Regions from separate parts of the Salicibibacter cibi genome, predicted to be linked through region 2. Evidence: riboswitches for the same ligand, from Rfam matches in the RefSeq annotation. Region 2 holds a riboswitch; the other holds the start of a gene.
What was found. Region 2 has a riboswitch for glycine ahead of HUG20_RS14715 (amino acid kinase family protein). Riboswitches for the same ligand answer to the same signal wherever they lie in the genome.
Positions count from the first base shown of each region.

Region 1: linked by a shared signal. The riboswitch ahead of gcvT (glycine cleavage system aminomethyltransferase GcvT) and the one ahead of HUG20_RS14715 (amino acid kinase family protein) in region 2 are both predicted to bind glycine.

Region 1 is NZ_CP054706.1:1,466,043-1,482,334, forward strand. It holds gene HUG20_RS07505 (prepilin-type N-terminal cleavage/methylation domain-containing protein) at 1-320, shown strand, start outside; gene HUG20_RS07510 (hypothetical protein) at 299-670, shown strand; gene HUG20_RS19960 (YqzE family protein) at 844-1,032, shown strand; gene HUG20_RS07520 (DUF2626 family protein) at 1,144-1,386, shown strand; gene HUG20_RS07525 (MBL fold metallo-hydrolase) at 1,427-2,059, opposite strand; gene HUG20_RS07530 (DUF2759 family protein) at 2,177-2,347, shown strand; gene HUG20_RS07535 (YqhG family protein) at 2,659-3,444, opposite strand; gene HUG20_RS07540 (DEAD/DEAH box helicase) at 3,422-5,065, opposite strand; glycine riboswitch at 5,211-5,305, shown strand; gene gcvT (glycine cleavage system aminomethyltransferase GcvT) at 5,517-6,614, shown strand; gene gcvPA (aminomethyl-transferring glycine dehydrogenase subunit GcvPA) at 6,662-8,023, shown strand; gene gcvPB (aminomethyl-transferring glycine dehydrogenase subunit GcvPB) at 8,048-9,508, shown strand; gene HUG20_RS07560 (hypothetical protein) at 9,759-10,298, shown strand; gene HUG20_RS07565 (rhodanese-like domain-containing protein) at 10,780-11,181, opposite strand; gene HUG20_RS07570 (lipoate--protein ligase family protein) at 11,319-12,155, shown strand; gene dat (D-amino-acid transaminase) at 12,175-13,032, opposite strand; gene mntR (transcriptional regulator MntR) at 13,334-13,750, shown strand; gene ytvI (sporulation integral membrane protein YtvI) at 13,792-14,880, opposite strand; gene HUG20_RS07590 (hypothetical protein) at 15,439-15,645, shown strand; gene HUG20_RS07595 (spore coat protein) at 15,760-16,263, shown strand.
Region 2 is NZ_CP054706.1:2,959,857-2,976,148, forward strand. It holds gene lipA (lipoyl synthase) at 1-790, opposite strand, end outside; gene HUG20_RS14715 (amino acid kinase family protein) at 810-1,262, opposite strand; glycine riboswitch at 1,399-1,475, opposite strand; glycine riboswitch at 1,478-1,583, opposite strand; gene HUG20_RS14720 (M20 family metallopeptidase) at 1,700-2,827, opposite strand; gene HUG20_RS14725 (DUF1989 domain-containing protein) at 2,824-3,441, opposite strand; gene HUG20_RS14730 (cyclase family protein) at 3,461-4,147, opposite strand; gene HUG20_RS14735 (adenine deaminase) at 4,161-5,978, opposite strand; gene HUG20_RS14740 (EutN/CcmL family microcompartment protein) at 5,984-6,265, opposite strand; gene HUG20_RS14745 (hypothetical protein) at 6,279-7,019, opposite strand; gene HUG20_RS14750 (BMC domain-containing protein) at 7,022-7,300, opposite strand; gene HUG20_RS19600 (BMC domain-containing protein) at 7,319-7,765, opposite strand; gene HUG20_RS14760 (hypothetical protein) at 7,801-8,724, opposite strand; gene HUG20_RS14765 (BMC domain-containing protein) at 8,743-9,006, opposite strand; gene HUG20_RS14770 (UbiD family decarboxylase) at 9,053-10,366, opposite strand; gene HUG20_RS14775 (UbiX family flavin prenyltransferase) at 10,363-10,920, opposite strand; gene HUG20_RS14780 (cysteine hydrolase family protein) at 10,924-11,511, opposite strand; gene HUG20_RS14785 (dihydroorotase) at 11,513-12,988, opposite strand; gene HUG20_RS14790 (Na-translocating system protein MpsC family protein) at 13,290-13,649, opposite strand; gene HUG20_RS14795 (DUF3100 domain-containing protein) at 15,009-15,869, shown strand; gene HUG20_RS14800 (hypothetical protein) at 15,859-16,292, shown strand, end outside.

The DNA of each region.
Region 1 (16,292 bases), 1.5 Mb from region 2:
ATCAGGAAATCCAGACCTGGTTTCAAGAAATCTCAAAAGAGACAAAATATGCGCGTGGCTATGCAGTCGAACAAAACAGGTTGATCATCACGGATATCGACGGTGTAGAACGCAGCTACAGAAGAAGCGGAAGCAGTTTGATCAGAAGCGGAAGAATCGGCGGCCATTCGGTTTTGCAAAATATCGACGGATTTCATGCCCAACTTGTATCGGACGGGGTGATGATTACCGTTGACGCGAACGAGAAGCAATATAAGAAGTGGTTGCGTCCGACCAGGGCACCCGAGGAGGAAGACATTTGGATCAAAAGGGAGCTATAATGCCGTTTGTTCTCGTTCTATGCCTTGTAATAGCCGGCATGGTCGGTCATCAGGCTGTGTTGCTCACATTCGAACGGGAAGGCTTAGAGGCCCAGCGAATGTTTATGGTCGCAAATCTGTTGTTGGAGAAAGGGGAAGAGCAATGGTGGGAAGCATATAGAGACGATCGTACGTCGGACAGTGGCTTTTGGGAGTTTGAAGAGGGTACCGTTGATTATCGCTTGTCCTCGGTAAACGGAAGCGATTATGAAGTGGTGATATTGAATGCGGAAGTCGACGGGGGCGGGAATGTGCAGCATTACTACTACGTAAAAAAAACCGATAGTGAAAATGGAAAAAAGGACGAATGAAATAAATGACGGCGCTGATCAAGGTCAGCGCTGTACGTTTATTTGCGCTATTGCCCGCGCCGTACAAAACCTTAGCCAATTTCGCATGGAAAGTGTTGCATTCATGATCCGGATAAAATAAGAAATAAACGGGCAAGCTATATACCAAAAGGAATGGAAGGAGTGCCCATCTCATGAATCCAAACCCTTATTTTAAATACCTCGTTGAATCCTTTTTACGCAGGCTTGACCGATTTGCCGCTCCAAAAGAGATGAGCCGAAAACAGCGGCGGAAGTTAAAGAAAAAAGAAAAATCGCGGTTATTCACTGTATTCGGAGCAATTCCCACTGCGATAAAAATTAGTATGCGCAAATCAAGGTGACAAATATTTGTCGTTTTGTCACGTGAAACAGGAGAAAGTAATTTACAATTGATCCATCACTCATATATAATAAGAACAGGAACATGATGAGAAGTGGAGGAGGAAAATAAGATGAGTCGCATGTACCGTGTGATGGCTTTTTGGACAGGGGTCTTCGCCGTATTATTTTTTGTGGGAGAAATGTATGAAGTGTCCCTGTTATTCTTTGCTAATACGGCGGCATTCGTAGGGCTTGGTTTTATGGGGCTTACCGAACGCACATATTTATACATATTCGGTGCTTACTTAACTTTATTTATGGTTGGCTTTTCTTACTATACGATTTTTCTCATGGAACCAACCCTTGGTCATTAAAGCATGACCATGAAAGGCGGCTTCTTTAACCGCCTTCTCCCTATAAACCATTAAGGAACGGATTGCCGTCCATTTCGGCGGAAATCGTTGTAACCGGTCCGTGGCCACAAGCAACAGTTGTATCTTCCGGGAGTTCCAAAAGTTTTTGATGGATGCTGCTGAGAAGGGTGGTTTCATCGGCGCCGGGGAGATCGGTGCGTCCGATGCCGCTTTGAAAGAGGACGTCGCCGGAGAAAACCGTGTCGGTAGGTTCGTGATAGTATGAGACACTTCCCGGTGAATGGCCCGGGGTTTCAAATATCCGAAAAGCAAAAGGGCCTACGGTTAAGCTTTGCTCGCTGTCGATTAAATGCTCGGCAGGACGCGCGGTTATACCTTCGGGACTCATGTTGACCGAAAGATTTTTCGCGGGATCTTGTAACCAGTGCGCTTCACGTTGGTGAAGGTAAACCGGGATGTTAAACGTATCGCGGATATGGTCAACGGCACCGATGTGGTCAAAATGTGCATGGGTTAAAAGAATGGCAAGGGCTTTTAGGTTTTCTTTTTTCAAGGCAGCTGCAAAGGACTCGCCGTCCCCGCCCGGATCAAAGATAACCGCTTCCCTTTCTTCGTTGTAAAGGACAAAGGCGTTGGTTTGTACAGGGCCCAACGGGGCTTGCTTCCAATTCATCATGAAAATCAACTCCTTCTTAAATCTATAAACCATTGTACATGAAAAAATGAAAGAAACGAAACATAAGCAAAGCGTATGTATGGACATCATTGATACGAAAAGGAGAGAATGGATATGGCAGTGGGATCAATCGTTACGGCAGTGGCTGTTCTTTCGGTTTTTGCTTTTTTCCGTGAGTTAAAACGAAGAAACTTTATCGGGGTCGGATTTTCGGCACTCAGCATTCTTGTCTTTGGTTTTTTTGGTTTAATGACTTTGCTTGTAAGTGGAGCACCGGAAATGTAGAGGAACACTCGTCGCAATGACGGGTGTTCTTTTCTAAAGATTGGAGAGTTAGAAGTTAGAGGCTGGACAGAGAGGGTTTTTCTCACTTCTAACTTCCAAACTCTCATCTAGTGTTGAGTGGTTGAATTACTCGGTCACCCAGTATCGGGCAAGGTCCGTGTCAATCGACCGCAAGCAGCCGCCCATCGATCTATTTTCGGCGATCACCCAGATTTCAGAACGATAGAAGCCTGTGCAAAGAAGGGCAACCCAAATCAACCCGTGCCTCAGTGGCCTTTGCAGGTGCGACCTTTTATTTCAGCCATGCTGTACTAGTATGTATCCTTTCGCAAATAAAAGATGCCACCGTTAATAAAGGTTAGCTCGATCGCCGGTTGATATTGTTGATGGATCGCTTCTTTTTCCAAGCTATATGCATCATCGTTTTCCTTATCGGACGTTTCATAAAAGCGATCGAGCAAGGCTAAATCGTCTTCCATTCGATTGGTGGCTTCATTAGCCCAAGCGTGTTTTTGGTTGCGAATATCATTGAGAAGGTATTTTTTGATTCTTTGTACGGCGCTCATCGGTTGAATCAAATGGGCCATTGTAAACGTATAATCGGGGATCGCAGAAACGAGCGGGAGTGGCGCCAGTCGTTTCATGAAAAGATCAATGGTTTCCCCGCTAATTAATTGAATGCCAAAGCTGCGGATGATATCGCGTCTGCGGTGGCAAGTGTAGGAAATGCGCACGTTTAACCCGAGCCAAGGGTATAGGGGCGTCTGGTTTTTTTCATGATGATTTTCGTAAAGCCGTGTGACTGCGCCCTTTTCAGCAGCGGAAGAAAAAATTTGATGAAGACGGGGAGAGCCGAAATGCACTTTTTCTGCAGAAGGTGTATCAGCCCTTATATCCGTAGACAAGTTCAATTTCAATGGTTTCGGTTCCCCGCCGGTTTTTTCTAAATAATGCCAGTAAAATGGGCGGTTCATGAGCTCGAGATCGAGCATTTTATTGAGTTGAACTTCCAGTTTGGACGGTGTGTTTTGTAACAGCCCTGCTCCTCCGGCGTGAAAAAAACGGCGAAGGTAGTTATGAACTTCTGCCTGTTCCATGTTGATCTCCCTCCTGATTCATGAGCTCGGTTAAATGATGAAATTTGAGCCGTGCCTCGCCTTCTGTGCCGGAATCCAGAGCATCCTCTACGTATCTTTCCAATTCCTGTCCGGAATAGCGTTCCAAAATGTCGTCCAAACGCCCGATGACGCCTTCGAACATATTGATTTTTTCATAAAGGAGGTTGAGGATGCGTGCTTCTACTGTATTTTCAATTGCGTAATTCGTAATGTGTACATCATGTTCTTGGCCGAGGCGGTGAATCCTTCCAATGCGTTGTTCCACGCGCATCGGATTCCAGGGAAGGTCATAATTAATCATATGGTGGCAAAATTGTAAGTTTAACCCTTCGCCGCCGGCTTCAGTGGCAATCATGACCGGGACGTGATCACGAAAGAGCATGCGCATCCAGTCTTTTTTGCTGCGTTTAAATCCGCCTCTAAACGGGACCGATTTTATTTTATGTTGGGCAAGAAACCACTGCAGGTAGAGTTGGGTTGCCCGGTATTCCGTGAAAATAATCGTTTTTTCCGAAGAAGCCCGGAGTTGTTTCAACATTTGCTCCGCTTTTGCATTTGTTTGGATTTCATGCATGGCGTGAACAACGGGAGTAGCTTGTGCTTCGTTTAACATCCCGTTTTTCATCATGTTTGAAATTGTCACCCCCAAGGCTTCTTTGCTGGAACATGCTTCCCTTTGTAACGTCGTTAATGAAAAACCGTGGAGGTCTTGCACTGTTTGTTTTAAATCGCACACGGCATCATACATGGCGCGTTCTTCTTTCGACATTTCCACGTTTACATTTTCAACATGCCGATGAGTCCAGGACACGTTCGTATTGTCGCGGCGGTTGCGGACCATCACGTTTTGCACGAGTTTCTGAATGTCTTCGGTTGCTTCTGTATCGTTTTTGTACTTGGCTTTAAAGCTTTTTTCATCGCCAAGATGTCCGGGTTTCAAAATCGAAACGAGGTGAAACAGTTCTTCGATCCGGTTTTGCACAGGGGTGGCGGTACATAGTAAACAAAAGCGTTTTTTCAGCGCTTTGATGAATGCATAGTTTTTCGTGTTGGCATTTTTTAACTTATGTGCTTCATCAATAATGATCATGTCATAAGGTTGCTCGAGTACGATTTCCCGATGGGGGGAATGTTTGGCGGTGTCCATCGAAGCGACGACGACATCGCACCGATCCCATACATACGTTTTCTTTTGGGAGACGGCAGGAATGTAAAATTTTTCATTAAGCTCTTGCGTCCATTGATTCACCAGGGACGCCGGGGATAGAATAAGCGCCTTTTTGACGAGGCCTCGTATCATGTATTCCTTTAAAACAAGACCGGCCTCTATCGTCTTCCCAAGCCCTACTTCGTCAGCGAGGATGGCTTTCCCGTTCATATCTTCAACGACACGCCTTGCTGTCTCAAATTGATGATCATACAAGGAAAGTTCCGGCAAATGCGTGGGAGCGACGAGTCCGTCGAAGGATGGGACCGCTTTGTGCGTTTGTGCTTCATAAGCAAGTTGATACATTTCCCATGAAGACCATGGGCCTTCATGATGCAATGCTTGTTTAAATTGGTCCTCCCAGTCGGCGGAGAAATGGATATCTATGTACATAATTACCCCTTTTTCCCTTTATTTTTATTTTAAAGTATAAAAAAGATTGGCAATGGATAAATGACGTGCTACACTAAATGCAACAGGCTTTCCTAACTATGTTAGTGTGTGAATGTGGAGCGTTTTTATACATTGGAATAAGCGAATGATGACAGAGGGAGAGACCGTTCTTCCCAGAACGGCGCCGAAGGAGCAAACCGGAATGGTGAATCTCTCAGGCACATGTACTTCTGTTTGACGCGACTCTGGAGAGCGCCCTCGCGGCCACCAACGAGGACAATTTTTGCCAAATGCGGCGAAAAAGAAACTTTCTGGTAGACCGACAGAGCTTTTCAACGATAAACGTTGGAGAGTTCTGTCTTTTTTTATCTGCATGGTGCAACGAAGGCTTTCGTCATAAAAGCTTTGTGAAGACCAAGTTTTCTAATAAATATAAAAAGGGGAGATTGACTTGACAGAAAAGCGGCGCACCATTCTTTATGATAGGCATGTGGCGTTGGGGGCGAAGATGGTTCCGTTCGGAGGCTTTGAAATGCCTGTCCAATACGATTCCATCAAAGCGGAACACCGTGCGGTGCGGGAGGCGGTTGGCCTTTTTGATGTTTCCCATATGGGGGAGGCATTGATTGCAGGGGAATCTGCATTTAACACCGTACAAACAATCTTGACGAACGATGCTTCCAAATTGGAAGTGGGCAAAGCTCAGTATTCATTGATGTGCAATGAAAATGGCGGAATAGTGGACGATTTTCTCGTCTATCAAATGGGACCCGAAAAATACATGGTCATCCCCAATGCCGCCAATCGCGAGACAGATATCGCTTGGCTCAAGCAACACGCGCAAGCGGGTACGACGGTGACGGATGTTTCCGATGATTACGCGTTGCTTGCGCTGCAAGGCCCGAAAGCGGTTGAGGTATTGCAATCATTAACAGATGAAGACGTGGGGGCGATCGGTACGTTTCGCTTTCAGACGGACGTAGCTGTTGACGGCCGAAGTGCAATCGTGTCCCGTAGCGGTTACACCGGGGAAGACGGGTATGAAATCTACTGCGGGACGAAAGATGCCGGCGCTATTTGGGACGCGTTGCTTACCGCCGGTGAAAGCGTTGGCATTAAACCTTGCGGGTTAGGTGCCAGGGATACGCTTCGTTTTGAGGCTCGCTTGCCGTTGTACGGCCAAGAACTTACGGAGACGATCAGCCCTTTGGAAGCAAAGCTCGGCTTTGCGGTGAAAGTAAACAAAGACGCTGATTTTATAGGGAAGAAAGCGCTGGCAGCAGAAAAAGAACATGGACCGGCTCGTAAGATTGTTGGCATTGAGATGATAGACAAAGGGATTCCGCGCACGAATTATCCCATTTTTGATGACAACGATAATGAAATCGGACATGTTACTTCCGGGACGCAGTCACCGACGCTCGGAAAAAATCTCGGTCTTGCGATCGTGAAAACGGAGTATGCTTCCAACGATACCGAAATTATCGTAGATGTCCGAAAACGCAAACGAAGAGCCAAAGTGGTACTGACGCCGTTTTATTCCCGATGATAAGTGTTGGGATGCAGATGGATAAAAGATAACTGGAGGGATTCAAGATGGAAAAAACCCATCGCTATCTACCGATGACAAAAAATGATCGCCGGGAAATGTTGGAGACGGTGGGAGCGAGTGACGTTCCCGAATTATTTTCCGATATACCGGACAACGTCCGTTCCCGGTCGGAATTGAACATACGACAGGCTTTGTCGGAGCGAGCACTTGTCGAGCATTTCCAATCGTTGGCTTCTAAAAATGAAGCGGTGAAAGATTACCCTTCCTTTCTCGGTGCCGGCGTATATGACCATCATATCCCGTCGACGGTGGACGCGGTCATTTCACGATCCGAATTTTACACGGCATATACGCCGTATCAACCTGAAATTTCGCAAGGAGAATTGCAAGCGATTTTTGAGTTTCAAAGCATGATTGCAACCCTCACCGGCATGGAAATTGCGAATTCATCGATGTACGATGGCCACACCGCCCTTGCCGAAGGAGCATTGATGGCCGCCACCCAGAAGAGAATGAAAAAGCAGACGATATTGATCTCCGAAACCGTGCATCCGGAAGCAAGAGACGTGGTGCAAACGTTTGTGAACGGTCCGAGGCTTACCTTGAATACGATCCCAAGCAATGCAGGAAAAACAGATGTCCAATCGTTAAAAGATATGCTTCATGATGATGTTGCCGGTGTTGTTGTGCAGTATCCGAACTTTTACGGAACGATCGAAGATTTGAAAGCACTTCGTGAAGCGGCAGATGCCGTGGATGCGTTGCTGATCGTAAAAAGCAACCCGCTTGCGCTCGGTGTCCTCGCTCCACCCGGTGAATTTGGAGCGGATATCGTCGTAGGCGACACCCAACCGTTTGGCATTATGGGGCAGTACGGCGGTCCGCACTGCGGTTATTTTGCCACGAAAAAAGCTTTTATGAGAAAGGTGCCGGGCCGACTTGTCGGTGAATCGGTCGATGAAGAAGGGCAACGCGGATATGTGTTAACGCTCCAAGCACGCGAGCAGCATATTCGACGGGACAAAGCCACCTCTAATATATGTTCCAACCAAGCATTAAACGCACTCGCTTCGTCGGTAGCCTTGGCTGCATTCGGGAAACATGGCATTAAAGACATGGCTGTGCAAAATATGCAAAAGGCCCATTACGCAAAAACGTCTTTGCAGGCCGCCGGCTTTAGCCTCGTGTATGACGGTCCGCATTTTAACGAATTTGTCATCGACGTTGGTTCTTCGGTAAAAGACGTAAATCAAGCGTTATTTTCCAAGGGAATGATCGGCGGATTGGACTTGGGTCGCTTTAATGGGGAACAAGATCATCACATGCTCGTTTGCGTGACGGAACTGCGCACGAAAGCGGAAATCGATCAGTTTGTGGAAGCGTTAAAAGAAACGGCAACCCAATAAGACGGAAAGGAAGTGACATCCCTTATGAAAAGGAAAGGACAAGCGCTCATCTTTGAATTAAGCAGAGAAGGCCGCAGCGGAGCATCGTTGCCTGAAAATGACGTTCCGGAGGTCGATGTGGAAGCGTTATTACCGGATGATTATGTGCGAAAAACGGAACCTGAACTTCCGGAAGTGTCGGAGCTACAGCTGATGCGCCATTACACGGCACTGTCAAAACGAAATTTCGGTGTGGATTCCGGCTTTTATCCACTCGGTTCCTGCACGATGAAATATAATCCGAAAATCAATGAAGTGATCGCCCGGATGCCGGGCCTTGCCCACCTTCATCCTTATCAGCCGGAATCGCACGTGCAAGGGGCACTGCAATTAATGCACGAGTTGCAGGAGTCGCTCGCTGCGATCACCGGCATGAAAGAAGTTACGTTACAATCGGCAGCCGGTGCCCACGGGGAATGGACCGGGCTCATGATGATTCGCTCCTTCCATGAAGCGAACGGAGATTTTAACCGTACGAAAGTGATCGTCCCGGACTCTGCGCACGGTACGAATCCGGCTTCGGCAAGTGTGGCTGGCTTTGACCCGGTGACGGTTAAGACGGATGAACGAGGACTCGTTGATATGGACCATTTGCGGGAAGTGACCGGTGAGGATACAGCAGCATTAATGCTTACGAATCCGAATACGCTCGGACTCTTTGAAGAAGACATTGCGGAAATGGCTGAAATCGTTCACGGCGCGGGCGGCAAGTTATATTACGACGGTGCCAATTCCAACGCGATTTTAGGAAAAGCAACGGCAGGAGACATGGGCTTTGACGTCGTTCACATGAATTTGCATAAAACGTTTACCGGCCCGCATGGCGGTGGCGGCCCGGGAAGCGGCCCCGTCGGCGTGAAAACGGAACTTGTTCCATATTTGCCCCGGCCATTGCTTGTGAAAGAAGACGGGCAGTATAAATGGGATTATGACCGTCCGAAGTCTATTGGGCGCATTAAACCGTTCTATGGCAATTACGGCATTAATGTCCGTGCCTATGCGTATATCCGTTCCATGGGGCCGGACGGCCTGCGCCAAGTATCTGAAGACGCCGTTTTAAATGCCAACTATTTAAGAAAACGGCTGGAACCTTATTACGATATTCCTTACCCGCAATATTGCAAGCATGAGTTTGTTTTATCGGCAAAACGGCAAAAGAAACTGGGTGTGCGCGCGCTTGATATCGCCAAGCGTTTGCTCGATTACGGGATGCATCCACCAACGATCTATTTTCCGCTCAATGTGGAAGAGTGTATGATGATCGAACCTACCGAAACGGAAGCGAAAGAAACGCTCGATGAGTTTGCGGACGCAATGATCGCGATTGCCAAAGAAGCAGAGGAAGATCCGGATCTTGTACTGGAGGCGCCGCATGAAACGGTTATTTCTCGGCTTGACGAAACACAGGCCGCGAGAAAGCCGGTATTGACATATTTGGATCAATAGTTAGAAACGGCTCATCATCCTATGGTGGGCCGTTTTTTAAAGGAAACATTTTTAATGGGCGAAGGCTATTGGGAATAAATGTAATCCTGTTTATAAAAAAGATGTGCCGCTTTTATACCATTGGATGTAGTTTGGGTAGTTCGTCTTAAGGGTATTTTTATAGTAAAAAGCGGTATAATTCTTTTTGTGATCGTGTGATCTATCAGTGCTTAGTTTTAATTACATAAAGGAAGGGAAGACGCTGTGTTTTATGTCCATCACTTATAAATTCCCATTTGCATTAAAGCCAACAACTCCATCACATGTTTATTTAGGGCCTAACTTGGCTGCAGAAATGACGAGGTATTTTGGTAGTAGTCCTAGTAACCAAGTTCAAATGAGGCAGAAACAAAAATATGTAAATTTTATGATTAAGGATTATCTGAATAGCAGAGAATATATGATTAACCAAGACTACGGTGGCTTTTTTAAAAAACAGGGATGGGGAGTTTATGACGAAAAGGATAGGAAAGTTGCTCATCTGAAAGTGGAATACTCTATGTTACGTCTTAGGCTTGTTGTCCAATGGGGAAATACTCAAATAAGGATTAAGTTTAAACTTTTTCCTAATGAAGCAGAAATTGAACAGAAAATAGACGGAGAATATATAAACGTTGGTTCAACAATTGTTTCACATGTCTTTGGCAGGCAAATTGAAGTAGATCGAGATGCAGCGGATAAAACCGAATTGGAATTTGGACAATTTATGGCTATCATTCATACAGGGTGGTGTTGTTCTGGGAAATTATAAAGTAAAGCTCATCAGGGGTTATAGAAGGGGAAATTTCGCGATTGTCCACCCTTTTTTGGAGGATCCATTACCGCTAGGTGCCTGCGCCGGCGGTTTATCTACATGTATAATTGCGGGTTAGGACCCGAACAGCAGTTAAAACCGGGATGAAGGGTCACTAACCGAGTAATTAGCACCCGAACAGAGGCAAAGACATGCTCGAAGGGTCACTAATCAGGCAATTAACACCCGAATAGCCGAGGGGATCGGTTAAAGGGTCACTAACCGTATTATTGGTGTCCGGTCAGTGGTGAAAATCAATGACACGAAGCAACGCTGATCGTAACTAAACATAATGTAAACCTCTCCATTGGTGGAATGATGCGCGTTTAGATCCATCTCTTTTCAAAATGCAGGCTTTTTTAATAAACAATAAATACATTATGTTAACATGATGTATTTGGAAACCCTTAGCAAGTAAAACAACAAGGGTTTCCAAACTCTATTTCTTCTTTTTCTTTATTTTGCCTGTCCATTTTTTAAATCCGTTTTTCAAATAGTGAAGGTTATCGTTGCCGGTTTTTTTCTTTAGAATGCGTGCGGCTTGGCGGCTTTTCGCGCCTGAATTGTCATAAAGATAGACTTGTTGGTCTTTGCGCACTTCCTGCAGGCGCTGTTTGAGTTGTGACATGGGGATGTTCCGTGCGCCCCATATGTGGCCGCCATCATAGTCCTTCGGTTCACGCACATCGATCAATTGCGCTTTTCTGTACCCTTGGATAAATTCATCTTGGGTAAGTGGTGTGAGGTATGAAGGCGTTCGTAAACGGCGTATAAGCATTGTAGCGGCGAAAACAATGAGCCCGCCCCAAAGAATGAATGATAAGATCTCCAAAAAATCCATCTAAATTGCTCCTCCTTTTCGTTCCCCTTCATATTATAAGAAACTTACTGCCGAGACGCAAAACAATATCCTTATTATTTTTTATGTACGGCTGAATTTGATAAACTAATAAGAGAACAGAAGGGCGTGAATACAATATGGAAAAAGAAAAATGGTTGTTCATCGACTCCGGAGCTTGTTCTCCTTCGTATAATATGGCTTTGGATGAAATGCTTTTACATTGGCATAGCGAGGGGCTTATTCCGCCGGTGATTCGATTTTATGAATGGAATCCGGCCACGCTTTCCATCGGCTATTTTCAAAAGATACATAAAGAAATCGACCTGGAAGCGGTGGAGCGGCATGGACTGGGGTTGGTGAGGCGTCCCACGGGCGGTCGAGGCGTTTTGCATGATAAGGAATTAACGTACAGCGTGATCGTGTCCGAAGATCACCCGTACATGCCCGCGACTGTTACCGAGGCCTATCGCGTAATTTCGACAGGGCTTTTGGAAGGGTTTAAAGCCTTGGGATTGGATGCTTCCTTTTCGGTCCCCTCATCCGAAAGCGCGCGGGAGGAACTGAAACAACCGAGGTCTGCCGTGTGTTTTGATGCGCCTTCCTGGTATGAGATGGTTGTCGAAGGGCGTAAAATTTCAGGCAGTGCCCAAACGCGCCAGAAGGGCGTGATTATGCAGCATGGCGTCCTCTTGATCGACTTGGATACAGAACAGCTTTTTGATGTCTTTTTGTATCCGAGTGAACGCGTGCGCAGACGAATGCAAAAAGCGTTTGCGGAGAAAGCCGTGCCCATCAATGACTTAACGAATGAAAAATTGGACGTTGACGATATACGATCGGCTTTTACGAAAGGCTTTGAACGCGGTTTGGAGATTAACTTATCCCGTTACACCTTAACGCCCGCACAGGAAAAAGATGTGCGGGCGCTGGCTAAATCACGTTATGAAAATGAGGAATGGACGTACCGTCGATAGGGACTTTTCAGTGTGCCCATCACTCCCCGCTTCGAGTTCTTTCGATATCTGCTTGCAGCGCTTTTTGCAATTGCGCCGTAATTGGACCAATGTTCAGCATCCCGTGTCGGGTTCCTCGCCATTCTATGATTGGCGTAATTTCATTAATGGTGCTTGTGATGAAGGCTTCATCGGCTTCGAGTAATTCCGCGGTTGTAAACGGGGTAAATGAAACGGGCAGCCCTTGTTCTTCCGCTAAATCGGCGACGATTTGACGGGTGATGCCATTTAAGATCAGGTTGTCGGCAGGATGCGTTTGCAAACGTCCATCTTTGACGATAAATAAGTTGGACGAAGAACCTTCCGTGATCGTGTCCCCCCGGTGTTGAATCGCTTCCGAGCAGTCATGGTCGGCTGCTTGCCGTTTCGCCAACACATTGCCGAGCAGGTTTACGGTTTTGATATCACAACGCAACCAACGGATGTCTTCGGTTAAATAAACCGCTATCCCTTGTTCTTGTTGGTTTACAGGGGTTTCCATCTCTTTTGTGAAAGCAAAAATAAACGGATCAATATGCCGCTCATACAAGTGATCACGGGCAGCAGCCCCACGTGACAATTGAATGTAGACATAGCCGTCATGGGTAAGGTCATTCGTATCGATTAATTCAGTCACTCTTTTTTTTAACGTTTGCTTCTCTTTAATGGAGTAAGGGATGTCCAATTCATCCGCACTTCTTTGCAGTCGTTGCAAATGCATCTCCAACTTATAAGGGTGCCCACTGTAAACGCGAATCACTTCATAAACGCCATCGCCAAAATACATGCTACGGTCATCGAATGAAAAGAGAGCGTTCTCGCGATCAATCATTTTGTCATTAAAAAGGACTTTTTCCATGTACACCATCCCTTTCTCACCAACGTTAGTGAAGAAATTTATTTTTCTCCCGGTGGTAAACAACCGCTATTCCGGAGGCCAGACATCGGATGCCGGAAAGCAGACGAAAGTTATTTCCCGGACAATCCTTTGCTTCTTCGATTTATCATGCATCTGGCCTCTGAAGTCCGCTTCCCGAAAGTTTTCCTTTATAATAACATTTTTTCGAAGGGATTCGCGAGCCCTTTGTTGCCGCTTGTCATCGATTTATGTACAATAGAATATATCACAGCTATCGATATGCAGATTTGGAGGGGCTTAAATGGCGACGGCCAGTATGGAAGATTATTTGGAGCGTATTTATCAATTAATAGAAGAAAAAGGATATGCTCGCGTTTCCGATATTGCGGACACACTTGAGGTTCATCCATCTTCAGTGACGAAAATGGTTCAAAAACTGGATAAAAGCGGCTACCTCGTTTATGAAAAATATCGAGGTTTGGTACTCACCGCAAAAGGAAATAAAATCGGCAAACGTTTGGTTTACCGGCACGAATTGCTCGAAGATTTTTTACATATGATCGGTGTTGATGAGAGCTATATTTACCGAGATGTTGAAGGCATTGAACACCATCTCAGCTGGGACTCGATTGATCGAATTGGGGATCTCGTTCAGTATTTTCAAGAGGATGAAAATCGATTGAAAGCATTGCAGGAACATCACAAAAACCCGGAATGAACCAATAAATGTCGAAAACAAGAAAAGCGAGACGCCCTTCATCAGGGTTGGTCTCGCTTTTCTTCTTCCTCTGTCATTTTCAACTCGAACAATCCGGATTCTTTCGCTGATTTAAACGCCATATACACGAATGGTCCAAGAATCAATCCCATCACGCCGAAAAATACAAAGCCGAAATACATGGAAAGAATCGTTGGCAGCGCATGAAGACCGATGGAATCTCCAAGTACTTTCGGTTCCACAATACGGCGAATGACAAGCAAAATGATAGCCAAAACCGTTAATTGAATCCCCATCGTCATATCCCCGATGATCATTGCGAAGATGCCCCATGGCACTAATATCAAGGCAGGGCCGACATAGAGAGGAATAATATCAACGAGCCAAACGAGAAGGGAAACAATTAATGCCGGCCCGGGTGCGATGTAGAGCAAACTTAGATAAGAAAGAATGAAGATCCCCAGGCTCATAATAAATTGAGCTTTCCACCAGCCGAGAAAAACACTCCCCATCCGCTGAAAAACGTAACGTAGTTTATCGGAGGTTTCCCTTTTAAACATATTGAAGAAATTGCCCAATAACCTCGGCAAGTCCAAGCTGAACAAAAACAAGGTAATTAAATAGACGAGACCGATAATGAGCATGTTCGGGACGGACATGATGATCTCGTATAAATAGGCAACAAAGTTGGTAGACCAGTTCAGTGCCGTGTTAATCGCATTGTTGGCTAATTCATCTACCGCACGCACAATTTGCGGTCCTTGGGGGAACTCAGCAATGAATTGATCGAATGCTTGAATAAGCTCATCTATAACCAGTTCGATCTCATTTATGTATGCCGGGATTTGCCTGGACCAATCAATCAAACTTTCAATTAAGTAGGTCAACATGATGTAGATCAAAAAAGTGCTTACGATGAGAAAAACGGTGAAAACAATGGAAACGGAGAGAAGGCGTTTGCGAATGTTTAACTTTTTCATTAAAAAACGAACAAAGGGTTCAAAAATCATCGCCGTCAGCAACGCGAGCATCACCGGCATAAAGGCAGACAGGTTAAAATAGACGAATAGTCCAACGAGGATGAGCGCAATAATGATTAATATTCGTTTAACGAGTGGTTTGTTTATCAATGACAACCTCCAGGGAAAATGATGTGGCTTCGTACTCGACCGTGCTTTATTATAACAAACTTAACATATAAACGTAGTTGATTGAAAAAACCATTGAAAAAAATTAGCTCTTCACCTGCTGCGGAAAAACACTACGCTTTCCCACGGGAGTCTCCGTTTTTCCCTCCGCTAGTGCAGAACAGCTGAAATAAGTGGTCATAACTGTAAAGGGCGCTTTGGACGTATACAGTGTCTTGGCAATCTATTGTTTGATATATGGGGTAAGTCGATGAGCAATGGTGGGAGCGGGGAAATTCACCAATATGCACTAGCTAGTTTTCATTACCACTTTTATTCATATATTGTCCCTTTAAAAAGGTTCGAGCCCCATCAGAGGCACAACAAAGTTTCAGCCATTAATTATGGTGTTGACTCAAAAAAATTCGCAGCGTTATTAACCCGATGATTCATACAGTGATATAGAGGCCTATTTCTCCATGTCCCTCCTCATCTCCCCAAACGAATCGTGGTCCGGTGACATATATTGTGGAGAATCTTGATTTTGAGGGAGGGATCTGTATGGATATGCAAAAGCTGATGAATGTAATGGTAGAACGAGTGCTGGCAAAACGCAATATTACAAAAGAATCCGTAGATATGACGGAGGAAGAAAAAGCGCGTATTCGCGAAGTTGTGGAAAGCATTCAGGAAGAAGTAAACGACTTTTTAGAAAACCAAACGACAACCGTAACGGATGAAGAAGCGGACGAGAACAACGGCTCATAACGATTTGCTAAGGTTTCAAATAAAAATCAACGAATGAACATGGCGTTCTGTCCACGCAAATGACAGGTGAGTGTCATATCGTGTAGTAGACTTTCAAAAAGGAGGGAAAATCATATGTCCATCCATTTAGGGCAACACCGAGGCCGAAGCTGCTATGATCCAAAACCGTATCAGGATGATCAAAAATGGAGCGCGTTGTGCGATGACCGGGGGAAGCATCCCATGGCGTGCCCCGCAGAAGGTGATGAAGGCATCACACAAGAGGCCCCCCAATCCAATAAAGAGGTGCAAGTGTCGGAAGATTTTATGCTGATTAAAGATTCTTGTGATGTTAATGTTACCACTACGGACGTTCAAGCTGCCGTCAATTTGCAAGCAGCTCTGCAAGCCGCGATTGTATTGGTGGTCCGAATCTCGCTAGCCGGTTCGGATGATGCTGAAGACGTCACACAAGAACTCTTCCAAACATCGAAAATCAAACAAAGAACATCGCAAAAGACCATTGTTGAGAATTCCCGTGATGTGAATGTGACTTCTACAGATGTGCAAGTGGCGCTTAACATCCAACTCTTGTTGCAAATATTAGTCGCCCTTGTTGTTACCTTAGATATTCTCTAGGATATGCAGGTAAATGCCCGATTGGAACT
Region 2 (16,292 bases):
TAGCAATTTCTTTAAACCGCGCAAATTCCTCGGGTGTGTAGTATTTTTGCACATCCAAATGTTTCTTCGTCGGCTGCAAATATTGTCCGATCGTCATAATATCCACATCGTGGGCACGCAAATCATCCATGACTTCTTCGATTTCTTCGGGCGTTTCCCCGAGGCCGATCATAAGACTTGATTTCGTCGGAATATCGGGATGCAATTCCTTGGAATAGCGAAGAAATTCCAAAGAACGATCATACGTCGCGCGTGCACGAACTTTCTTCGTTAAGCGCCGGACCGTTTCAATATTGTGGTTCAATATATTCGGGCGAGCCTCCATGAGCGTTTGTAAATTGTCGTGCAACCCCATCATATCCGAAGGCAATACTTCAATCGTCGTAAGCGGATTGCGGCGACGGACGGCGCGAACTGTTTCTGCGTACACCCGTGAACCTCCGTCTTTAAGGTCATCACGGGCAACAGCCGTAATAACGACGTGTTTCAAGCCCATTTGTTCCACGGACTCGGCAACTCGTTCCGGCTCGCCCCAATCAAGTTCATTGGGAAGTCCGGTTTTCACCGCACAAAATCGGCACCCGCGCGTGCATACATCCCCGAGGATCATAAATGTGGCCGTTTTTCTTACTGCCCAGCATTCATGAATATTTGGACAGCGCGCTTCTTCACAGACCGTATGTAATTTCTTTTCGCGCATCATCTTCTTAAGGCCTTTATAGGATTCATTTGTATTTAATTTTATTTTTAGCCAATCCGGTTTGCGAACATGCGCTTCTTTTTTCCCCATTTGATCACATCCTTTCCCTTCAACGCATAATATCGAAGAACAGAGACAACTGTACAGTCACTTTTTCTCTGTATTTAGCCAACAGTGACGCCTTTTTCAGTAGCAGTAATGATTGTGCCGGTTTTCCCCTGCAGGGCTTCCTCTGCCTTATCCAAAGCGCAGATGATGGAGGTGCCACCGGTTTTGGCGAAAGACAGTGCAGACTCAACTTTTGGGACCATGCTCCCTTTACTAAAGTGACCTTCTTCGATTTTTCCAATTTATCAACAGAAAGATTTTTCAAAGCTTTCTCAACTGTTTTCCCGTAGTTTACATAAACATAGTCAATATCCGTTAAAACCATGAGTACATCCGCTTCAATCTCTTCAGCCAACTTACATCCGTTGCGGTCTTTAGCAATAACAGCCTCGATCCCCACATCGGCATATGCACTTTTGCAAATGACGGGTATTCCCCCACCATCGATTGGCATCTTTCTTCATATTCCAACGGTTGGAGACTTGCTCTTTAAACTCATCGAAATCCATCCTGATTCATGTTAATAATGCATATCGTAAACCTTTCGGACAGATCATAAAAAAGGACAGAGAAAAGGTGTATACACCTTTTCTCTGTCCTTTTACCTGAGAGTTCAACTCCCCGTGACGGAGTTTACCCCTTTGGTGGCTTATGCGCTCTCCAGAGATGCGTCCCATTGCAGTCATTTTACCTGAGAGATTCATTCACAAGGTATTTATGTGAATGTTGCCCCTTCGGTGTCAACACTTATGTCGATCTCTCCCACAATTTTCATTCGCAAATATCAATATTTGATATTAGTTTAACAAACAAGAGGTTATAAGGCAATGGTTATTTGACAATTATTTAAATTTTATATTTACACACGTTTCTATGACATTGCCCAAATTCCTATGCTTCAAATGTAAGAGCCAACCTTTTATAATACTCAATCGACCGCAAGTAAGCATCAATATTCACATATTCATTCGGTTGATGGGCCAACTGCTCGTCTCCGGGGCCATAAATAAGTGTAGGGATCTTACTTTCCGGATTCAAAACGGCTGCATCCGTATAGTATGAAACACCGTAAACATCGTCGTCAGTAGCCTTAATATCTTTTGCGGTCTGAATGATTTGACTTGACGATTCAGTCAAGATGCCAGGCCTGTTTAGTAACGTCTCCATTTTAAAAGTTGAGTCATCGTTTTCTTTTTTAAACAAATCGGTTAATTTCCTTTTTAATTCCATAAAAATATTATCGTGGGACTGAGGCGGGATCGTTCGAATGTCGACATATATATGACATTGATCCGGAATAACATTTGTTTGCATGCCGCCTTCAATTTTATTAATCGATAAACTGCTTTCCCCAAGGGGGGCACCGGTAATTTTCCAATCCAGTCGGCATTCATCAAGGATGGCCATGACGTCTCTTATCCGTTCAATGGCATTAATCCCTCGATGCGGCATCGCACCATGTGCCGTTTTCCCGAACGTGATAATTTCAACCCATAATGCACCTTTATGACCGACGACGACTTTCTCTCGTGTCGGTTCACCGATGACCATTGCTGCAGTGTTCGACAGATCATGGTCATCCAAGTACGTTCTCGCCCCGCAGCTATCCACTTCCTCCCCCGCTGTCGCAAGAAATACAATATCGTGAGGCGGTTCTTCGTTTTGTAAATATAGTGACTCCACGGCTAAAAACATGGCAGCAAGGCCGCTTTTCATGTCTGAAGCCCCTCTGCCATATAGTTTATTCCCCGTTTGCTCTGCTTCAAATGGTGGGTAATCCCATTTTTGTTCCCCGGGTAAAACCGTATCCATATGACCGCAAAAGAAGAGCTCACGACGATCTCTTCCTTTAAGCCGAATGCTAAAGTTACTTCGGTTCTCCCCTAACTCTGTTATTTGATAAGGTAATCCGCTTTTCTCACAGCGCTCTACAAGAAGTTCTGAAACGTATGATTCATTACCCGGCGGATTAGAGGAATTGACCCTTAGCAACCTTTTCAAAAATTGTTCCGCGTTCACATACTCCCCCCTATCGCTTGCATTTTTAACGGTGTGACTTGCCAGCCGTTAACGGCCTCCATATCTTGCGAGCACGTAGAACATGCAATGACAACATCTTCCTTCGCCCTTAGCCACACATAATCCCCGGGCTTCGACAGCGGTTCTTGAATGTCATAATCTCCCCATTCATCAAGCACGTTGTTCATAAACCAATTGATAGGATCAGGTATGATTGCCGGATGTATCCCATGGGTTTCAAGGGCCTTTTTCAAATTGTCGTGGCAATTCGGATGCTCGTCGTCATCAAAATCGACTTTATACCTGTAATAATCACAGGCGGGGAAGAAAAAATCATGTTTCCCGACCGTTTCCTTGACGAGTTCCATGAGCGGTCGTCGTTTATTACTGTATAATCCATCCCCGTGCTTGAGACGAATGCTGCTTAATGAAGCACGCATATGAACGGGAGAAACATACTCATCGATGTCATGTTTATTAAAACAAACAAAATCCCCCACCTGCTTACCTTCGACATCAATGATAATTAATTCATCTCCGGCCTTTAGTTCTGCACTCCTACCTTCATAAGGAGGAATGAAAATTTCTTCTCGAACCCCTGTGCCATAAACCATATATCTGACCTCCCTATCCTTATTCCAAAAAGACGGCAACTGCCCGTATCGGTGACCCCGTCCCTCCGCGAATCTTTAATGGCAACCCAAAATATAAAAAGCGTTTCCCTACAATTTTGTCTAAATTACATAAGTTTTCCGTATTAGACATTTCATACTCACGACACATCAGATGCCCAGAAAACTTCGAGTCTTTAGGATTATCAGGTGCCGGCGCGTCGACGCCAATGTTAACGACACCTTTTTCTCCAAGCCATCTTCCGGCCTCTATATTCAGCCCCGTGTAGCGTGTAAGCCATTCATCCGTTCCATATGCCCGTTCATAATGACCGGTATACAGAAGGACGATATCCCTTTTTTCCAGCACTTGTCCTGATCTTTGCAATGCCCTTTCAAGGTCACCCGCCGTAATATAATCATCAGGGGAAACATGTGACACATCCAGGCAAATGGCAGGGCCATAAAAATATTCGAGTGGCATTTCATCGAGTTTCTTTCCGTTCGGGTCAAACTCGTAAATTGCATCAGTGTGTGTCGGACCGTGTTCATTAATCAAGAGATTATAAGTGGCAAATTCAAAGCCGACTTCCTTTTTAGATTCTTCATGCGTCTTGTTTTGAAATATAAATGTTTTTTGGTGAAGGGGAAAGACGGGCATGCCATTATAAATCTCTTGCGACAAGTCGACTAATTTAACATTACTCATAAATCGATCCTCCTCATTCTACGACAGTAGGTAGCACTTCAAATTGATTGACATCAATTAAACCCATGTCGGTAATCTTCCACTCAGGGCTTGTTACGAGCGACCAGAAAGATAGGTGCATAAATGGCACATGTATGCCACACCCGAGTTCTTCTTTAGCCAAGCGTGACATTTCATCTACTCTATCACTCACTTCTTTGCCGCTTAGTTCATCGCTGATTAGTCCTCCAACTTTTAGCGGCAAGTCACCGATCACTCTTCCCTCGTTTATCATCGCAATTCCGCCATTCATCGCTATGACCCGGTTGACGGCTGTCGCCATATCATCATAGTTCGTTCCGGTGACGATAATATTGTGCGTGTCATGTGCAACACTTTCGGCAATCGCACCGCTTTGCAATTGGAAACCATGCAAAAACGTTTTTCCGATTCGATTACTCCTTCCATGGCGTTCGACAACGAGGAGAGGGAGAACATCCTGTTGGAGGCAAGGCTCGACGACTCCGCCGGAAACATTTAAATTAAATTCTTCCGCACCTGTTAAGTTTTGGTCGGGAATGGCAACGATCGATCTAACTCTGGCTTTATTGCTATTTCGATTCGTAGTGATGTGTAGGTCTTCAGTTTTTACCCTTTTCCTTTTTACTGACGTTTTCGTGCTTTCCGGATACGTATACGAAGGAAGGTCTATCGTTAATTCACCTTTATCGGCTGCCGCATTTCCATTTAAATAAACTTTATCAATGGTCATTTCATTCAAGTTATCGATAACAACAACATTGGCACGTTTCCCCGGGGCCAATACACCTACATCCTTAAAACCAAAATGCGTGGCCGGATTGATGGTAGCCATTTGAATGGCTTCAACGGGATCAATCCCTTCGGCGATTGTCCGTTTAATAATGTCGTTCATATGGCCATCCGCTAAAAGATCATCAGCAGCCATATCGTCGGAAACGACGATCGCTCGCCTTGAATCAAGCCCTTCTTCTTTGATGGCACGAACACATTCTGCCATATTACGTTGGGAAGAACCTTCACGCATAAATACACTCACGCCATAGCGAAGTTTTTCAACGGTTTCTTCTTTTGTTGTCGTTTCATGGCAAGAAATATGAGTGCCCCCACTAATAATATGTGCAGCCAATTCTTTACCCAACAGTCCCGGGGCGTTGCCTTCCACCGTTTTCCCAATGCTGTTGGCATAGGAAACCGCTGCTACTAAATCATCGATGAGCTCGGGGGCATTTTGATAGACAGGATTGATATTGCTAAAACTTTGAATTTCACCGATACCTTGTACATTTTCATCATTCAATAAATCGTTCATATGTTTAGCAGTGACTTCTTCGCCCGCCGTCTCTAACCCGGGAGCATCAGGAACAGCAGCCGGGACAGTGAAATAGATCTGGTTCGGCAATGTTTTCGCTTCTTTAATCATTTCCTGCATTCCATGAACGCCAAGGACGTTTCCAATTTCATGCGGATCGCCGACCAATGTCGTCGTCCCCGTCGGGATCGATAGCCTTGAAAATTCCGTGCACGTTAACATCGAACTTTCAAAATGCATATGTGAATCTATAAACCCGGGGCTAATGAACTTTCCGCTTACATCTTCAATCGTTGTCGATGCTCCGATCAAATCTTTCACATCACCGACAAGTAATATATATTCATCCTTAATAGCGACATCTGCCTGATAAATTTCTCTTGTGACCGTATTAATAATGTAGCCGCCCTGAAGAACAAGATCAGCGAATAAATGTTGATCCAAGAGGACATCAATCAATTTACGACGCTGAATCGCTTCCTTGAAATTTTCCGCTTCCATTTGGTTCAACCCCTCCCATAATCACATTCCAAAATATCAATAATGCCGACAATGGCTGCATCAACAGGCGCATGATTGTTATCAAACGCTCTTGATGCCATACTTCCTCTAACGAAGATCACTTTTTCCCCAACCCCTGCACCCACCGTATCGACTGTAATAATGGGTTGCGATTGACTTGGTTGATCGTCAATCCCCACCGGCTGTGTAACCAACATTTTTGCACCGACAAGGCTTTCGTCCTTTCTTGTCGCCGTTACAGTGCCAACTACAATACCGATTTCCATATTAGGTGTCCTTTCATTCTTCACGAATTTGAATGTTATTTTCATAGGCTAAATCTCTGGCAAGCGGGGTAATGACCGTACTTGAATCGATAAAAACCTTATCGTCTGATTGTAATATCATTTGTTTAATGATTTCTGCGCTTATAATCGTCTTGCGTCTAGATCTAGAATGGAAAAATTGATTAACATCTTGTTCATCTGAAAATAATTGAATCCCGTAACTCTGGAGTTTATGCATTTGATTGTTCATTTCATTTTTTAAAAAAGGCGTCCCGTGATTTAATCCGTTTTGAGCCCACATAGAATGATAAGGGTTTGAACCAATATCTAAGGCAGTGACTGTTTTTCCTTTCAACAAACTCCATAAAATAATATGGGCGAATGCACGGCTTTCGTTAAAAGCCAGTATATCCGATATAAGCGAAAATGATAAAACTGGTATAAAAAAAGATGAAAACCGTTCCTTTAAGGCATCTAATCCATAATACGGAACGAATGCATCAATGCCTGTTAATGCATGGATATCCTCTCTACTGTATTGTTTTAACACAGAGTCTTCCATACTTATATAGATAGTCGTTCCACTTGCTTTTAATAGCTTTAATGCAGCTAACCCTCGTTCCATTCCGATCATATGATGAGAAAGAAGAGCCAGGATTTGCGGATGTTTCTGCAGTTCTGGCTCTGTTTTGTTTTTTTGTAAAAGTGCCTGCAAAGTGTAGGTAACAACAGCACTTTGCCTTTTTTGTTTCATGTTTATTCACCTTTGGAGAGTAGAGCGCGTTCAATTTCACTGTGAGGGCGTGGAATGACATGGACCGAAATCAGTTCACCAACTCGTCCCGCAGCATTTGCTCCGGCATCAGTCGCTGCCTTTACAGCGCCAACGTCACCTCTCACCATGACAGTTACGAGACCAAAACCGATTTTGTCGTATCCGCATATTTCTACATTGGCTGCCTTTACCATCGCATCTGCTGCTTCTATCGCACCGACAAGACCTTTTGTTTCGACCAATCCTAAGGCTTCACCCATTATGATGACCTCCTTGATTTAAGCTTTATTTGATTTACCATTTTTGTCATTTGCGTTATCGCCCTGATTTTCCTTTGCTTTTGCACTCGCAGACTTTTCTTTCTTTTCCGTGCCTTGACTAATCGGCACATTTTCTTGCGATTTTTTTGGTCCGTCCTTCGATTGTCCAGTTGCTTTGTTCATGAACTTATCAAGTAATTCGTCTTTAACATTTGAATGCGTGCGCGGGATGACATGTGATGAAACAATCTCTCCGACGCTTTCACCGGCGCTCGTGCCGGCTTCAACCGCTGAGGTAACCGCTGCAACATCTCCGCTTAAATGAATGGTGACACCGACAGCACCGTTAACACCAATAACCGTCTCGCTGCCAAGAATCTCAACATTAGCTGCTTTCACTGCCGCGTCAGCTGCAGATACTGCTGTTGTATAGCCGATCGACTCAATTAAACCGAGTGCGATCATTAAGTCCACCTCCTTTACAAGTATAGCTTAACGAATCATCCTATAAATTGACCCCCATTTTTTCTGAATACGGCTTCGGCTTCTTTAACGTCAGCTTGATTTCCTGCAACGAGTAAATATTCGTTTTCAATCGAATAGTTAATTGTTGTATTTGGAACTGCCTTCAATAAATAATCCAATAGCGCAACGTTACTGTAATAAGGAAGCCCTTCAATAAAACATAGCCCCTCGACCGTATCGATGATGCCTAGTTGCTTGGAAAGCCATGTGCTCGGATAGTCAATGTTAAATACGTCATAACGTTTCATCGTATTTCGGTTTAATTTTTGGAACAATTGGTTCATGACGCTTTTTAGCCAGTGTTCATCTTCATAAAATAACTCCAGTAAAAACTCGCCATTATTGTCTTTATCCCATTCCATATAAAACTTGATCGTTTGATTGTCTCTGATCACATTGTTTACATACACTAATTGACTCGGATAGCAGTTGGGAAAGTTAACGCTTCCTACGCTCGAACCTTGTGGATCACGATAAAAGAATGTCTTCAAGCTTTCAGATGGCTTCGAAAAAAACCAGGCGGCACCTCCCGCTTTAGATTCCCCTATCATTTTGGCGTGCCCTAAACCGTTAGAACCCTGATTGTAAACATTAACCCTTTCACCGTTTGTAAGCGACATCGTTTGTAACTTGGATAATACGTTACTCGTGTTGTTGTTTGGGATAACCGTTACGTTGGGTTCGTGTGTTTTTTTGGAAACTGAAGATGACCGTTCGTTTGACGTTGTTGACAATCGTTTATTTTTGTTTTGTAATTGATAATTTGGTCGTTGAATGGCATCAACAGAAGAGCTTTCCTTCTTTTGTTGAAACATTGCATTCTCTCCTCCGTCATTGGAGCTCTTCACACGTTCCGGACTAAGGATTTGCCCAACGACCTCTTTCATAAAATCCGACATCGCCCTGCCACTACCTCCCTATAGTAATTTTTCAAGTTCCGTATGTGGCCGGGGGATGACATTACTGGATATTAAGTCTCCACCGACACGGTCCGGTGATAGCTTGCCAATTTCAACTGCAGAATTAACATCAGCGACATCCCCCTCAATAATCACTGTGATTAATCCTGACCCAACTCTTTTTAAGTCAAGACAGCTGATATTAGCGGCTTTCGCCATTGAATCCAGCGCTTCGACTGCCGACGTCAACCCCCTTGTTTCAACTAACCCAATTGCACTCACTAGGCTCACCCCTCACTCGTTTACAAATAATCATTTAAATCAACCGTTACCGGTATAGATACTCGTCTAAATTCCTTTTTTTGGTCCAAAGGAACTGTAGCGTCAATACCCATTTTTGCCGTGACCCCCTTAGATTGTGGGAGGCTTCAAGGGGAGAACCATTACCCCCGGGCATGATCGTAATATCCATGTCGGCTTGGACTCTTGTCGCGATTGCCCATTCGACATCTTCGGGATTATATAGGTCAACATCATCATCCACAACAACCACGTGCTTTAAGTCCTTATCACTTGCAAATGCTGCCATTGCCGCTTGTTTGCCGTCCCCGTCCGTCTTTTTCTCAATTTGAACAACGGCATGTAGGCGAGCGGCTGCAGCCATTGTCACGTGAACCGATTTCACATCAACCACTTGTCGGATAGTCCTAAAAAGGGTCATTTCACGAACCAGACACATTGGCAGTTTCTCTTCTGCGCTGGCCGGAAAAATCGTTTGCGAAATCGCATTTTTTCTATAAGTTAGTGCAGACATTTCCACAATCGGTTGTGGCATATCGCCTCCATAATACCCTCCTAATTCCGCAAACGTACCCTCTGAATCCCGTTCATAAGGTAACATTCTCCCCTCAAGCACAATTTCAGCTTCTGCCAAAACTTCCAAATCCACGGTACGACACTGAACGACATCCAATGATTGGCCGAGTAATGCACTGGCTACGTTTAACTTATCCGAATGAAATAAATGTGTACTGACTTGAGATGCGAGTACGACAGCCGGGACAACGCCAAACATGACGGCGACTTCCAACGGTTCATTGTTTTGTTCAAACATTGAATATTGACGTTGTAGTTCAGGTGACGTAATTGCAATGTTTGTCCTGTTGTCACCGATAAAACCCATTCTTCGGATCGATGTGTATCTTTTTTCCCCATTTGGTTCTTTCACAACTAATACACCGGATACATAATAAGGACCGCAATCTTCTGCGTGAAAAGTCGGAATGGGAAAATACTCGTCCAGTTTAAACGGGGGATAAACAACATTTTCATGGACAGGCGCTGCATTAGAAGATACGGTATTCGTTTTAATGGGATGAACAATGCTTTCAACCAATGATGGAACCAATTCAGATGATGAAACACCTATACTGTCAGCCATTAACTCACGATCGCCACCAAGTCCGGCAATCATCGAAGAGTCATAACCTTTAATGCTATCAAACAGGAATGGTTCCTTTCCATCTTTTGTTTTGACGACAGCTCCAAGCTCAAATTTAGGATCAACTTCTTTTTTTATGCAATAGAGGAGATTTTTGTTTTCTAAACGCTCGATCAAATTTCTCATTGATACGGGGTTCATTGTTTCTCCCCCCATCTTTCGATAAGTTTGTGATCTATATTAAGTGCATCCAAAATACGTGACACGATAAAGTTAATCAGTTCCCAAATTTCTTTCGGTTGGTGATAAAATCCCGGAGATGCCGGCATGATTGATACATTTGCTTCGGCTAATTTTGTCATGTTTTGCAAATGAATCAAATGAAAAGGCGCCTCTCTCGGTACAATAATGAGGTTTCGTTTTTCTTTCATCGCAACATTGGCCGCTCGGGTAACCAATGTATCGCCTATCCCATTTGCAATCGCTCCCAATGTATTCATGGAACAGGGTACAATGACCATTCCGTCCGTTTTAAAAGAACCACTGGCAACCGGCGCAAATAAATTACTGTCATCATGAACCTCAGCAAATTGTTTCATGTCGTTGATGTTGACACCGCATTCGTATTGCAACACCTTTTCTCCCGTTTTAGTTGCAATAACGTGTGTCTCTATGCCTAACTGATGAAGGGTGCGGATCAATGTATATGCATACAAAGATCCACTTGCTCCGGTAACCCCCACAATGATTCTCATTTTTTAATTTCTCTGTTTCTGGGAGAATTTCTGTTTCACTGCTGTTTTGTACTCCTCTGTTGTCATTACCTGGCCAAAAATCCCAATATCCACCAAACCTGCTTCATGCATTTTATCGGTTTTCGAAGATGTCGCATCCGATAAACATACGACGTTATACGTATGATATAAAGCATCGGAGGCAGTGCTTCTTACGCAAACGTTCGTCCAATTTCCTGTTAGCACGACAGTGTCAATACCTTCTTCACGAAGGAAAAGATCCAAATCGGTATATGCAAACGCACTATGGCGCCGTTTCTGGACAATATAATCCCCTTTGTCCTCATCCGGTTGTAATTCGGGTATAAATTCTGATCCCCATGTCCCCTTAATTGCGTGAACGGGCCTTACTTTAAAATCGGCATCGTTTTTTCGATGGGTTTCTTGAATGAATACGACCTGAATGTCATTGTCATGGCTAAAATCAATTGTTTCTCTTATTTTTGGAACGATTTTTTCATTATTCTCTACTCTAAGAGCGCCCCCTTCCTTAATAAAATCGTTCAACATATCGATGACAATGATGGCATGTTTGTTTCCTTTTACGTCCATTTTAAATACCTCCCGCAAATTGTTTTTCTTTTTCTTGTACCTTTACCGGTCTCCCCAACGTATTTTCCGTTTCATATTTCAATTCGCGATCAAGACGTTGAATGCTTTGACGTTCAACATATTGTCCATAGCCTGGTTCGCTTACAATACCGCCATCATCTGCATCATACACAGTTTTACCCCGGACAATTGTTTGCACAGGGATGCCTTTTAGTTCCATCCCATGGAATGGGGTGTATTTGGCATCCGTGAGCACATTGTCCTTGTCTATGGTGTACTCACGATCGAGATCGATCACAGTGAAATCCGCATCACTACCAAGCTCCATCGCACCTTTTTTCGGATAAATTCCGTAATGTATGGCGGCGTTTCGGCTGGTCACTTCTACAAATCTTGACAATGATAAGCGCCCTTTGTTCAAACCTTTACTCACTAGAATAGGTACCATTTGTTCGACGCCAGGCATACCAGGGAAACTGGTCCAAATGGTTGAACCCTTCTTTTCAGTTTCAATGTTATAGGGTGCATGATCGGTTCCGACGAAATCGACCGTGCCATCTGCAAGTCCCTGCCAGAAAGCTTCATTGTCTTCTTTGCCACGTAAAGGCGGTGCAATTTTGGCAAATGTTCCCCATTTGTTCATGGCTTCCTCTGCGTTCAACACCAAGTATTGAGGACACGTCTCTGCTGTGACTTTAACGCCGCGTTTCTTTGCTTCACGAACGAGTTCGACACCTTTTTTGGACGTCATGTGAACAACATGAACACGGGCGTCCGTTTCTTCAGCGAAACTGAGAATCAGTTCTATAGCCGTTTTTTCAGCTATAACTCCTCTTGCTTCTGACCAGGCAACCGGATCTTCACGGCCTTCATTTTCCAACTTACTGGAATAAAATGTACAAATATCAAGGTTTTCGGCGTGAACACCGATAGGTAAGTCTGTCGGCGCAACATGACGGAATATTTCGAGCATTTCTGCATCAGATACCGGCGGAAACGTCGGTACAGAAGGTGTCATATAGACTTTAAACGCAACAACGCCCTCATCGACTTGGGGTTGAATGTTGTGAAGTAATCCTTCTCGAACATCTTCACCCGTCATGCCGCCCCAGAAGGCAAAGTCAATCACTGCCTTATCCTTAATGGCATTTAATTTTTCATGAAATTGTTCGCGACTACGTACAGACGGTTTTGTTGTACAAGGCATATCAATGTGAGAAGTTAGCCCACCCTTTGCTGCTGAGCGTCCGGCGGCATCAAACGTATCACGATGACTAAATCCCGGCTCCATAAAATGAGTGTGAGGGTCAATACATCCCGGAACGACCAACTTTTGTTTTACATCAACAACCTTATCGGCTTGCAAACCGTTAATGGAATCGGCAAAGCCGACAATTGTTCCTTGATCGACTAAAATATTCGTCAATACTTGTCTGTCCCCCTGCGGAATATTAGCATTTTTCACGATTAAATTCATAAAAGACTCCCTTTCTGTGATAATAATATTTATTAGAAAAACTTGGATTACGCCAGATGCTTAATAGCGAAAACCATAGTTTTACTTATACTTTACAAAAGTTAAAAATTTTAAAGTCTACAATGAAAAACCGTAGATGAAAGAGGGTATATGTATATACCACTCTACACCTACGGTTTCTCAGCTCTCCGATTAAACAGAGAATAAGCACCCGTGTTAAATGTTATGAGAAAACTATGACGAATCAATCGCCTAACATCCCCATCTCAACTTAGCCGCCTGATTCACATATGGAAAATTACTATAATCGATCTTCTTTAAAATAGATGACCGTACAAGCAAATTCAGTCTCAGGATCGAAATCCTTTAATACGGTGTGGACATCTTTACTCAGGTGATATTGAATATCCCTTTTCAGTCTTTTTTTAAATTCGGAAATAAGCGCTGCATCGGCTGCGATCGTTAATTCTTTATACTGATGCTGGAGAGCTTCCAAGTCTGGGGCGCGTTTATGTTCACTGAATATCACAACGGCATTATTAAGGAACTCAATCTTTTGCTTTTTTACTCCTAAACCATACATCTCTTGATTGACTTTGTTATAAAGTTGTGAAATATCTTTCTTAAGAGTGCTCCTCAGCGAATCAGAAACTGCCTCCATATTACCCCTCCAATTGTTTTAGTAAAAGTCACCCCGATAATACAGCGTAAAAAACTTTGATTATGTGAAAAAATGTATGGACTCCGCTTATTCTTATAATATACTGCCTTTTAAAAATCGTCAATACTTTTTTCTAATTTTGTAACATCCGTTACCTCAATGGGTGAATCGTCCTTGTAGGCGAGGAAACAGTGCAAGGAAGCCCGTCATACATGCCCAGTGTTAAGAAACTCCATCAGAATGTCCGAGAACTCCCCCAAAGCCGCGTACATTTTCGGTCATTGATTTGGTGCCCCCCCGGCGTTCTCATGGGAAGCGTACAGAAATGGTTCTGCTTGCCATTGCTCATGAACCTCCAAGATGGGGAATACCATTTTTGGCTGGGGCGAAGCCTCATCAGAACGGAAGAATTCTCATACTGATTGATCAGGAGTTTGCGACTACGGGGACAAGGGCTCTATCAGGGACCTGTATAAGTACCGGTTCAAGATCGAGGGGACTGAAGCAAGCCATTGGTGAATTTGACTACCGGTTTTGGAGCAAGGCCATGCCCAAGTTGAATTGATATCGGAAAAAAGGAGAATCTCATCCATTGGAAGATGTTGTTGATGAAAAAAACAGGGAAAACATCCGATTGACCATTACAGTCATCGCAGGCTTCGTGATGTGCCGTTGTTTTGCGATTGACCTCTTTGACTTATCGCGGTGCGTTACTCCCGTCGTGTGCCTACCCTCTTCTTTCGCTAATCGCGGACACCTTCGACGAACATCGTCTCTGAAGCCATAGGCATGGCTTATTTGCGTCGGCTTTTTTTGCATATTTGATCGAAACCCGCATTTACCCATAACGAAAATCATTCATTCCAAGCAGGAAATCACCTACTTGAGGTGATTCACTGGTTTCTTAGTGTTCAAAACTTCCACTATTTACTTGAAATAATATTTACAACATATTGACAAATCTGTTATCTCGCTTTACTATTTTTATCAATACTCTGAAGGTGAGACCGATCAATCGGTGCACGATCAGACCCTAAAATGACAGCGGTTACTAACCCTTTGTTTATCGGAGGTTTTTGGAGCCGTAGATGAAGATGCCACGTCTTCATCTACGGCTTTTTTTGGCACTTGCATGACCATCTCAGAAAAAATTCACTAAAATTAATGAGCCTAAATGAGAGGAGTGGTTTCATAAAATACACCTTTTCGTATTTATGTCATGAATGTTTTTCGATTCCCTATAAATATGAATTGACACAAAATTTATATATGTGAGGTAACCTAACATAATGATTGTATTTTTTCATCGCATCTTTTACAGTTATAGATATTCTCATATAGGGAGAAGGAGGATTAATTATGGAAGGTTATAAATCAATTTTTGATAGAATCAGAAATGAATACAAACTATATATTGTTGCATTTAGCATTCTTATTATCGCAGAGATTATCGGGGAATTCGAGTTTGCAGTTGGTCCCGGAATGTTAATATTATTCCCAATTTTCTATGGAATAATATTAGGTGTTATATTAGGCCCTGATTTAATTGGGTTGCTTAAAGAGAAAGATGTTAATGCAGCAAAGCCTTTGGTTTTAGTCGCTATAGCACCTTTCATTGTCAACATTGGTATTACCGCTGCCGGGAATATACCTGAACTTGTGAGCCTTGGTCCAGCCTTAATATTAGGTGAATTAGGAAATGTTTTTACCGTCATTATTGCATTGCCAATAGCACTGCTTTTAGGGATCAAAAGAGAAGCAATAGGCGCTGCCCATTCTATAAACAGGGAGGTTAATTTAGCTTTAATCACCAATTTATATGGTCCCGAGTCAGCTGAAACAAGAGGAACACTTTCCGTTTATATTATGGGAGGGTTATTTGGAACAATCTTTTTCGGTTTCTTGGCTACCCTGGTAGCTTCTACAGAATTATTTCACCCCTACGCCCTTGGTATTGCGTCAGGTGTAGGGGCAGGAATTATGATGGCTGCCGCAACCACCAGTTTAGGTCATGTATACCCTGCATATGCCGACGATATACTTGTACTTGGTGCTGCGGGCGATATGTTAACGGGAATGACAGGGCTGTATGTCGCATTATTTATCGCATTACCTCTTGCTAATAAAATTTACAGTGTTTTGGAACCTAAACTTAAAATTAATGAAAAATCAAAATCTAAAGTTGGAACTGAAAGGAGATACGATGATTATGAAGCTTAAAGAGTGGGTAATTTTATTCATTTTTATAGGTATGGGCATTCTTGCCGTAAATTTAATTGGATACAATACATCAATTGCAACTTCTTTTCCCGGAGTCGTCGTTTTATTGTCTATTGCATTTTTAGCAGTTTGCATATGGAAAGTAATACCATTAAAACTCCCCGTCATTATTTATTGTTCCCTGTTGGGATTACTTTTAGCATCCCCAATTTCACCTATATCGGGTTTTATAACCGAATCTGCAGAACAAATAGATTTTAAGGCGCCACTTACTATGGTAGGTGCCTTAGCTGGAATTTCCATTGGAGCAAGCATTCATCAGCTTAAAAAGCTAGGTTGGAGAATGATTATTATAGCTTTGGCCGTAATGGCAAGTACGTTCATAGGATCTGTGATCATTGCCCAAATTGTATTGAGTATTAC